4 regions of the Marinobacterium iners genome follow, and region 3 is predicted to be linked to each of the others. Evidence: predicted binding sites of a transcription regulator. Region 3 holds the regulator's gene; each other region holds the start of a gene.
What was found. Region 3 encodes sigma-54, which starts transcription at its own class of promoters, with help from an activator protein. Its sites were predicted from a motif close to TGGCACNNNNNTTGCTNT; they were not measured.

Region 1 (2,168 bases), 1.9 Mb from region 3:
GGCTTCGTCAAGCGCGTTCTCTGGTGGGCAAACCCATACAGAAGGCAGAACATTTGACATCTGTGACATGGAAACCATCCTCGTAAGTGTTGGACGGTTTCAGTATCTCAGAGGGGGTGGGAAAAGCAGTTGACCGCAGAAACTGAAGTTTTGACTTCTGGCGCCATTTCGTTGGCACCGGATATCAAAGAGGGAAATTACCGCACCCGCCAGTCACTGGGACTCATGTTTTTCCAGCGGATGAAGGCACGAGTGAACGCGCTGACCTCAGAGTAACCCAGACGGTAGGCCACTTCGGAAATGCTGAGGCGCTCATAGCCAAGGTAACAAATGGCCAGCTCCTCACGCACTTCATCGATAACCCCCTTGAACGACTGTTGTTCCGCTGACAGCAGACGTTGCAGCGTGCGCGATGACAGGTTGAGCCGGCTGGCGACCCGATCCAGGCTGACCTCTCCACTGGGCAACAGCTCGATAATTTCACTCTTGGTGCGCTGCACCGTGCTCAGATTCTGTTGCACCACACCAGCCAACTCCAGAATGGAGCCACGCGTAACATTGTTCAGCATTGCATTTGCATCAGGCATCGGCTGATTCAGACAGGACTCACGGAACAAGATCAAATTGCTCTCTTGCCGAAACCGAATATCACACTGAAACGCTTCACGATGCTGCCCCGCATCAACCAGCGCCGGATGTTGAAAGTGTACTTCGAGCGGTGACCACTGATCTCCCATGGCACGGCGCAGTACATTATTGAGCATGCCTACTGTCAATTCAGCATCTTGACGCCGATCCATGATATCGCCATACAACAGACGATATTCAAGCTGGCAGATGCCATTCCTGACTGTCATTTGAAGCAGACTGTTACGCTGAAATACCGGAAAGTACTCCTGCATGCTGTGGATAGCCGCCCGCAAGTCTGGCGAGGTGATCGCATGAAAACCGAACAGCCCCAGCCCTTCAGGGTCGAACTGCTCACCGAACCAGAGCCCAAAATGCTCGTTATGGGTAGAGCGCGCAGCCTCATGCATGGAGTTACAATAATGTTTCAGTGGAATGTGGCGATTAGGCTTCTCATAGAGGCCGGATTTCAAGCCAGAGCGTGCCAGAACTTCTGCACTGTGTCCGCCCTGTGCCTCAATGAACTCTTCCAATCCCAGCGTGACGGATGCCAGCACACTAGAGGGTACATGGTTGCTGGCAGGGCCTCGTTTGGTATTCAACAACATGATGCAGACCCTGATCTGTTATTCGTACACAGAACGGATGCAACAAGCAGGCCATTGCAGAGCATAGTCCGGTAACAGACACCGCAACGGGTTCCATGACAACATGAAACCGTCCGATTCCGCCCCCGGGTGGGGCACGCCTGAACACCCTGCCACAAATCAGGGCGTGCCCTCTTCAAGCGTTATCAACGCCACCAATCGAAACAGCGAAGGCATCAGTACCATTGTCATGGACCCTGCCAGTGGCGGCGCATTTTATCTAACCGAGGGAACATCGCAGACTGTAACCGTATCAGTGACTGGCGCGCCCACAAATGATATCTCTATTGATGTAAGTATCGCCGGGGCCGAAGCAACGGTGACGCCCGCAACGGTAATCCTTACCGCTGGTAATGGCTACGAGGCAACGTTCAATGTAACAGCAGTTGATGATACGAACATAGACGGTGATCAGCCATTTACCGTGGTGGTAGACCCGGCTGTCAGCGCTGATCCCAGTTATTCCGGACAGAATTTGAGTGATATCAATGGCGTGGCCCTTGATAACGATGTGGCCGCGCCACCGCCAGCACCAGCACAGGTAACACCTGTTCCGACCTTGCCCCTTTTCGGCATACTCGCTCTGAGTGGCCTGCTTGGCCTGTTTGGCATGTTTGGAATGCGCAAGACCAAGGCGTAATAGACCAGTGCAACCATGAAGCCCGGCAGCACATCTGCCGGGCTTTTGTCCCGTCGTGTAACCCCTCACTGAAAGAGCGAGTGCTCTCGTACCAGTCACAGCAACTGTGCAGCCAGAACCCTGGCGCACTATTGGTCAAATTGTCTGTCGCGTAATGTCGGCAGCATGCAGCCGTATCAGGTCTTGCTGACCTTGAACCAGAGCGCGTACAACGCAGGTACAAACAGCAGGGTAATCAGCGTACCCACCGCCAC
Region 2 (2,168 bases), 180 kb from region 3:
GTATCAGGCACCTTGGCGAATGCACCGTTTTTGGGGCTTGATACAGCAACAGGGAAGGTGGACCTGCAAGAGTTGCAGAAGGGCGATAACAGCTATATTGGTGTATATCGCACATATGCATACCTTAATGACAATGATCAGCTGAATCTAGGTAAAATACGTGATCCTGGCTCGCTGGTGGAAGATCCTGCTACGCCGACAGCACCTGGCCCGATATTGGTGAGCTTTAACACAACAACAGGGGTGTTGGAATCAGTTAACGGCGGAAATGTTTCCAACGCGGGTAAGGCACCGACAATCACTATTCTGGGTGCCGACCCTGCGAATCCTCAAGATGCCCTGTTGGACTCCGATGTAGATAATCTCAAGGGTGTACAGCTTGATCTCAGTGGCTCGTCCCAGTTTGGCTCCGAATCGATTGTGAATAAGCGTTCACAGGATGGCTATACCAAGGGCGATTTGATCGGTGTGACCTTCTCAGAAGATGGTCGAATGGTCGCCAGTTTCAGTAATGGTCAGTTGGCGGAGTTGGGTATTGTTGCCGTTGCGACCTTTGAGAACCAGGATGGCTTGCAGAATGCCGGTAATACTGAGTGGGTACAAACATTGTCTTCCGGTGATCCGGTGCTTAACCCGCCAGGTACCGGTCTGAACGGTACGCTTCGCTCTGCTGCCCTTGAGCAGTCAAACGTGGACTTGTCTGCTGAACTGGTCAAGCTCATTGAGGGGCAGCGTAACTTCCAGGCTAACTCCAAAACACTGGAAACCCTCAACACAGTGACTCAGGCTATTTTGCAGATCTAACCCTAACCAGCTGCATTATTGCATGTTATTCAGGCCGGGCTTATGCCCGGCTTTCTCGTTTATGGCACGCAGTTTGCTTGTTATAGGGTAAAGCCAGTTCAAACGGCAAGGTTTTACCGGAGCAAACAATGGATAAAGTGCTGTATGTTGCCATGACCGGCGCGCGTGAGAACATGTACGCGCAGCAGGCCCACGCCAATAACCTGGCCAATGCGACGACCACCGGCTTCAAGAGTGATTTCGAGCAGGCCCGCGCCATGCGTGTGCTGGGTGAAGGTTATGAGTCTCGCGTTTACTCCATGAGTGAGCGGCCCGGCACGGATCTTGATAGTGGCACACTGATGCAAACGGGGCGTGATCTGGATGTGGCGGTTGCCGGTGATGGCTGGCTTGCCGTTCAGGGGCCGGACGGCAACGAAGTGTACACCCGCAACGGATCACTGCAGATCAATGCCGCCAACCAGCTGGTGACAGGCAGCGGCTTGCCGGTGATCGGGGCTGGTGGTGGGCCGATTGTGATTCCGCCCGCCGAGAACATAACCATTGGTAACGATGGCACGGTCACCATCCGTCCGATCGGTGAGAATGCGGTCGAAATTGCCTTGGTGGATCAAATCAAACTGGTGCAGCCAGAACAGGGTCAGTTGTTTAAAGGGCGCGATGGTTTCATGCACACGGATAACGATGTGCCGCTGGCTGCCAATCCGAATGTACAAGTGCGTGCTGGCTATCTTGAGTCCAGCAACGTGAATGCCATCTCTGAACTGACCTCTATGATCAGTCTTCAGCGACAGTTTGAGATGCAAGTGAAAATGATGAAAACGGCTGAAGAGAACTCATCTGCAGCAGCAGAAGTGCTTTCAATGAGCTGAATCACAGGAGAATAACCGATGCACGGTGCTTTGCATGTTGCTAAAACCGGTCTGAGCGCACAGGACACTCAGCTCAAGGTGATTTCCAACAATCTGGCTAACGTCAGTACCGTTGGTTTCAAGAAAGACCGGCTGGAATTTGAGGACTTGTTGTATCAAGTTCGCCGTCAGCCCGGTGCGGCTACCGGTGAAGATTCAATGCTGCCTTCCGGCCTGCAGCTGGGCAGCGGTGTCCGCACCGTCAGTACCCAGAAGCTGTTCCATACGGGTGACATGCAGATCACTGACCAGCCTTTTGACGTGGCAATCAATGGTCGTGGTTTTTTACAAGTTGCCATGCCCAATGGTGACATCGCCTATACCCGCAATGGCGAGTTGCACCTTGATGGCGAGAACCGTCTGGTCACTTCAGAAGGCTACCTGGTTGAACCTGCAATCACCCTGCCGGACCAGGTAACCAATTTTTCGGTGGGCAATGATGGCACCGTGAGT
Region 3 (2,168 bases):
CTGCTGGACGAACCCTTTGCCGGCGTTGATCCAATCTCGGTCAGCGATATCAAACAAACCATTCGCCACCTACAGTCTCGCGGCATTGGCATTCTGATCACCGATCATAACGTGCGCGAGACACTCGACATCTGCGAACGAGCATATATCGTAAGTGAAGGGGGGATACTCGCACAGGGCACACCGGCCGAGATCCTGGCTAACGAACAGGTTCGCCGTGCCTATCTGGGCGAGCAGTTTTCCCTTTGATCCTGAGTCGTCAATCATGTACATCCACTCCGTCCACCTGGCAGCTCTGATATGAAGCAATCGTTACAACTCAAGATCGGCCAGCATCTGACGATGACACCCCAGTTGCAACAAGCAATACGTCTGCTGCAACTGTCAACGCTGGACCTGCAGCAGGAGATCCAGGAAGCCCTGGAGAGCAACCCACTGCTGGAAGTCGAGGAGGAACTGGACAGCGCCGAAGAGACCCAGACTGAAGCCCGTGATGATCGTCACGACGCCTCTGCCGACAGCCTCTCTAACGACACCGCTGACGAGGACAGCTGGGACGAAAACGCACTGGAAGAGCGCTGGAATGATGAAATCCCTCGTGAACTGTCCACCGACAGCAACTGGGATGATACCTTCCAGCACCAGAGTACACCCGGTCCTGCCCGTGATGATGACTGGGAACCCGGTGATAACGATTCGGCCGAAGACAGCCTTCAGGATCACCTACTGTGGCAGCTCAACCTGACCCCCATGAGTGACCCTGACCGTATGGTCGCCATGGCCCTTATCGATGCTGTCGATCCGGATGGCTATCTACGCACGGACGTAGATGAAGTTCTGGAACACTTCACCCGGAGCGAACCCCAGCTGTTTGCAGATGCCGAGCCTGAAGAGATTGAAACGGTACTGCACCGCCTGCAACAGTTTGACCCGCCCGGTGTCTGTGCACGAGACCTGAGCGAATGTCTGCAGATACAGCTGCGCCAGCTGCCTGAAAATACTCCGATGCTGAAAGAGGCATTACGCCTGGTACGCGATCACCTGGGTCTGCTCGGCAATCATGACTATCGTACCTTGATGCGCCGCATGCGCCTGAAGGAAGAGGCCCTGCAACAGATCATCAGTCTGATCCAGTCGCTTAATCCAAAACCGGGCACCAGCATCAGCAGTGAACAGTCAGAGTACGTTATACCCGATGTTGTGGTGCGCAAGGTGCAGGGGCAGTGGAATGTAAGCCTGAACTCAGAGGCATCCCCCAAGCTGCGTATCAATACCGACTATGCTGATCTTATAAGACGGGCCGACAACAGCGCTGACAACACCTATCTGAAAAACCATCTACAGGAAGCGCGCTGGTTTCTGAAGAGCCTGCTGAGTCGCAACGAAACCCTGCTCAAGGTCGCCACCGAGATCGTGGCCCGCCAGATCGATTTTTTCGAGGAAGGTGAAGAGGGTATGAAGCCGATGGTTCTGCATGACATCGCTGAAGCCGTAGAGATGCACGAATCAACCATTTCCCGTGTCACTACCCAGAAATACATGCATACGCCCCGAGGCATCTTCGAGCTGAAGTATTTTTTCTCCAGCCATGTGAGCACGTCAGACGGAGGCGCTGCCTCCTCTACCGCCATTCGTGCCTTGATCAAGAAGCTGATCAGCGCGGAGAATACCGCAAAACCACTCAGTGATAACAAGATAGCCGACCTGCTGAAAGAGCAAGGATTTAACGTAGCCAGACGCACAGTGGCAAAATATCGTGAAGCGATGAACATTCCGCCTTCTAATGAGCGCAAGCGTCTGGTTTAATGAGACTACAGGCACGCCGGAAGAACGTGCTTTATGACGAGGAGAAAACCTATGCAGATCAACATCACTGGCCATCACGTCGAACTGACTGACGCCCTGAACGAATATGTACGTACCAAGTTCGACCGACTGGAACGCCACTTCGATAACATCACCAATGTACAGGTCACCCTCAGTGTCGAGAAGCTGCGCCAGAAGGCCGAAGCCGATATCCACCTGGCCGGAGGTGAAGTATTCGCAGCGCATGAGCATGACGACATGTATGCTGCAATTGATGGCATGGTGGACAAGCTTGACCGCCAGATCATCAAGCACAAAGAAAAACTCAAATCCCACAAATAACCGGTAGCAGCACGTCACGA
Region 4 (2,168 bases), 180 kb from region 3:
TATTACACCAGCGGAATTCCGTGAGTTCAGCAGCTTTCTTGAAAAAAGCTGCGGCATTCTGCTGGCTGAACACAAGCAGTACCTGGTCCAAAGCCGCTTGGGCAAGATCATGCAGCAGCAAGGCTGTTCAAGCCTCAGTGAGCTGGTGGCACGTCTTGGCAGAGCGGGTGGCAACAGCCTGAAAGAACAGGTAATCGACGCCATGACCACCAACGAAACCCTCTGGTTTCGTGATATTCATCCCTACGAAATCTTGCGTAATAAGCTTCTGCCTGAGCTGCATGAGAAAAGTCGCTTTCAGAAGCTGCGAATCTGGTCTGCGGCCTGCTCCACCGGGCAGGAGCCGTACTCCATCAGTATGGTGATTGACGAGTTCAAACAGAGTCATGCCGGGGCTTTTTCGTCCGGCGAAGAAATACTGGCGACTGATATTTCCACCACAGTGCTGGATCAGGCACGACGAGGTGAATATGAAATGCTGGCGTTGGGGCGTGGTCTGTCTCAGGAGCGGCTGCACCGCTACTTTGAGTCATCACCCACCGGTAGCTGGGGTATCAAACCCCACATCAAGAGCCGGGTGCGCTTTCAAAGCCTCAACCTGCTTGGGCCTTACAGTTCACTGGGGCAGTTTGATCTGATTTTTTGCCGCAATGTGCTGATCTACTTCTCGTCAGACGTAAAACTCGAAATTCTGCGCAAAATGCACAAGCAGCTGCGCCCGGGGGGGTATCTGCTGCTGGGTGCTTCCGAGTCTCTCTCAGGCCTGTCTGACTTGTATAAAATGATCCACTGCCGCCCCGGTATTATCTACCAGGCAATCTGAAAACTGAGCGGCAGTCTTGCCGCCCTTTGCCGCTCGGCACTATTTGTAGCGGTACAGCCTTGCCGCTTGCCGCTGTATATTGCCTCCCTGAAACTGTCCGAACTTTCCCAAAGCCACCCATCACGGGTTTTTTCGCTACTGGCACGTTGCTTGCTTAATTACAGATATAGCAACCTGTAACGGATAAGCGGCAATGGCGATCAACTTTGACTCAGCACTGGGGATTCATGAAAACGCCCTGATACTCAGAGCGCGACGGGCTGAGGTGCTGGCCAACAATATTGCCAATGCGGATACGCCCAACTACAAGGCCCGTGATCTGGATTTTAGTGCCGTGCTCGAAGGTGAAACCGCTGGCGCCAATCTGTCGTTGAAGAAAACGGCATCCGGTCATCAATCCGAGTTTTTGTCACCGGATGCCGCGGCTGACCTGATGTTTCGTATTCCGAACCAGCCGTCAGTAGATGGCAATACGGTAGAGACCCAGGAAGAGATGGCTCGCTACACAGACAATGCGCTCCGTTATCAAGCGTCCTTTCAGTTTCTGAACAGCAAGTTCCAGGGGCTGACACGTGCAATCAAGGGTGAATAAACATGTCGTTGAGTAACGTTTTCAACATCGCGGGCTCCGCCATGACAGCGCAAACAGTGCGGCTTAACACCACCGCCAGTAACATGGCTAATGCGGAAAGCATCAGTTCCAGCGAAGCGGAAACCTACCGCGCCCGCAAGCCGGTGTTTGCACTCAAGGAAGCTCAGACTGAACACCTGCCTGATCACCTGCAGACATTGGTGCCGGGCCAAGGTGTTGATGTTAAAGGGATCATTGAAAGCGATTCGCCCCTGCGCATGGCGTACGAACCGAATCACCCGATGGCCGATGAAAACGGGTATATCTGGTACCCGAACGTAAATGTGGTGGAAGAGATGGCGGATATGATTTCAGCCTCGCGCTCGTTCCAGATCAACGCCGATATTATGAATACGGCCAAACAGATGCTTCAGCGTACGCTGACGCTGGGGCAATAAGGTCAGTAAGAGGATAACGCCATGAGCAATGTAAACGGCGTCGGCAGTAACAACATCTACGATCAGATCAATCAGAAGAACCAGTCTCAATCCACGGCGACTGACTCTGTTTCTGAAGACCGTCAAATGTTTATGAAGCTGCTGATTGCACAGTTGCAAAACCAAGATCCGACTAGTCCTGCAGAGACCAGCGATTTTATGCAGCAGATCTCTACATTGAGCAACGTAGAAAGTATTCAAAACCTTTCCAAAACCATGGAAACCATGAGCAGTACACTGATCAGCAGTCAGGCGGCGCTGCAGGCCTCATCCATGG

Region 1: the regulator sigma-54 is predicted to act here: its motif matches at 1,272-1,289, upstream of qhpR (AraC-like transcriptional regulator QhpR).
Region 2: the regulator sigma-54 is predicted to act here: its motif matches at 867-884, upstream of flgF (flagellar basal-body rod protein FlgF).
Region 4: the regulator sigma-54 is predicted to act here: its motif matches at 963-980, upstream of flgB (flagellar basal body rod protein FlgB).

The regions. Positions count from the first base shown of each region.
Region 1 covers NZ_CP022297.1:2,582,253-2,584,420, forward strand. The annotation lists gene glnT (type III glutamate--ammonia ligase) at 1-69, opposite strand, end outside; gene qhpR (AraC-like transcriptional regulator QhpR) at 198-1,235, opposite strand; gene CFI10_RS12500 (IPTL-CTERM sorting domain-containing protein) at 1,339-1,914, shown strand; gene CFI10_RS12505 (efflux RND transporter permease subunit) at 2,091-2,168, opposite strand, start outside.
Region 2 covers NZ_CP022297.1:508,186-510,353, forward strand. The annotation lists gene CFI10_RS19125 (flagellar hook-basal body complex protein) at 1-804, shown strand, start outside; gene flgF (flagellar basal-body rod protein FlgF) at 933-1,676, shown strand; gene flgG (flagellar basal-body rod protein FlgG) at 1,695-2,168, shown strand, end outside.
Region 3 covers NZ_CP022297.1:686,682-688,849, reverse strand. The annotation lists gene lptB (LPS export ABC transporter ATP-binding protein) at 1-249, shown strand, start outside; gene CFI10_RS03345 (RNA polymerase factor sigma-54) at 301-1,806, shown strand; gene hpf (ribosome hibernation promoting factor) at 1,858-2,148, shown strand.
Region 4 covers NZ_CP022297.1:504,208-506,375, forward strand. The annotation lists gene CFI10_RS02490 (CheR family methyltransferase) at 1-823, shown strand, start outside; gene flgB (flagellar basal body rod protein FlgB) at 1,017-1,415, shown strand; gene flgC (flagellar basal body rod protein FlgC) at 1,418-1,852, shown strand; gene CFI10_RS02505 (flagellar hook capping FlgD N-terminal domain-containing protein) at 1,874-2,168, shown strand, end outside.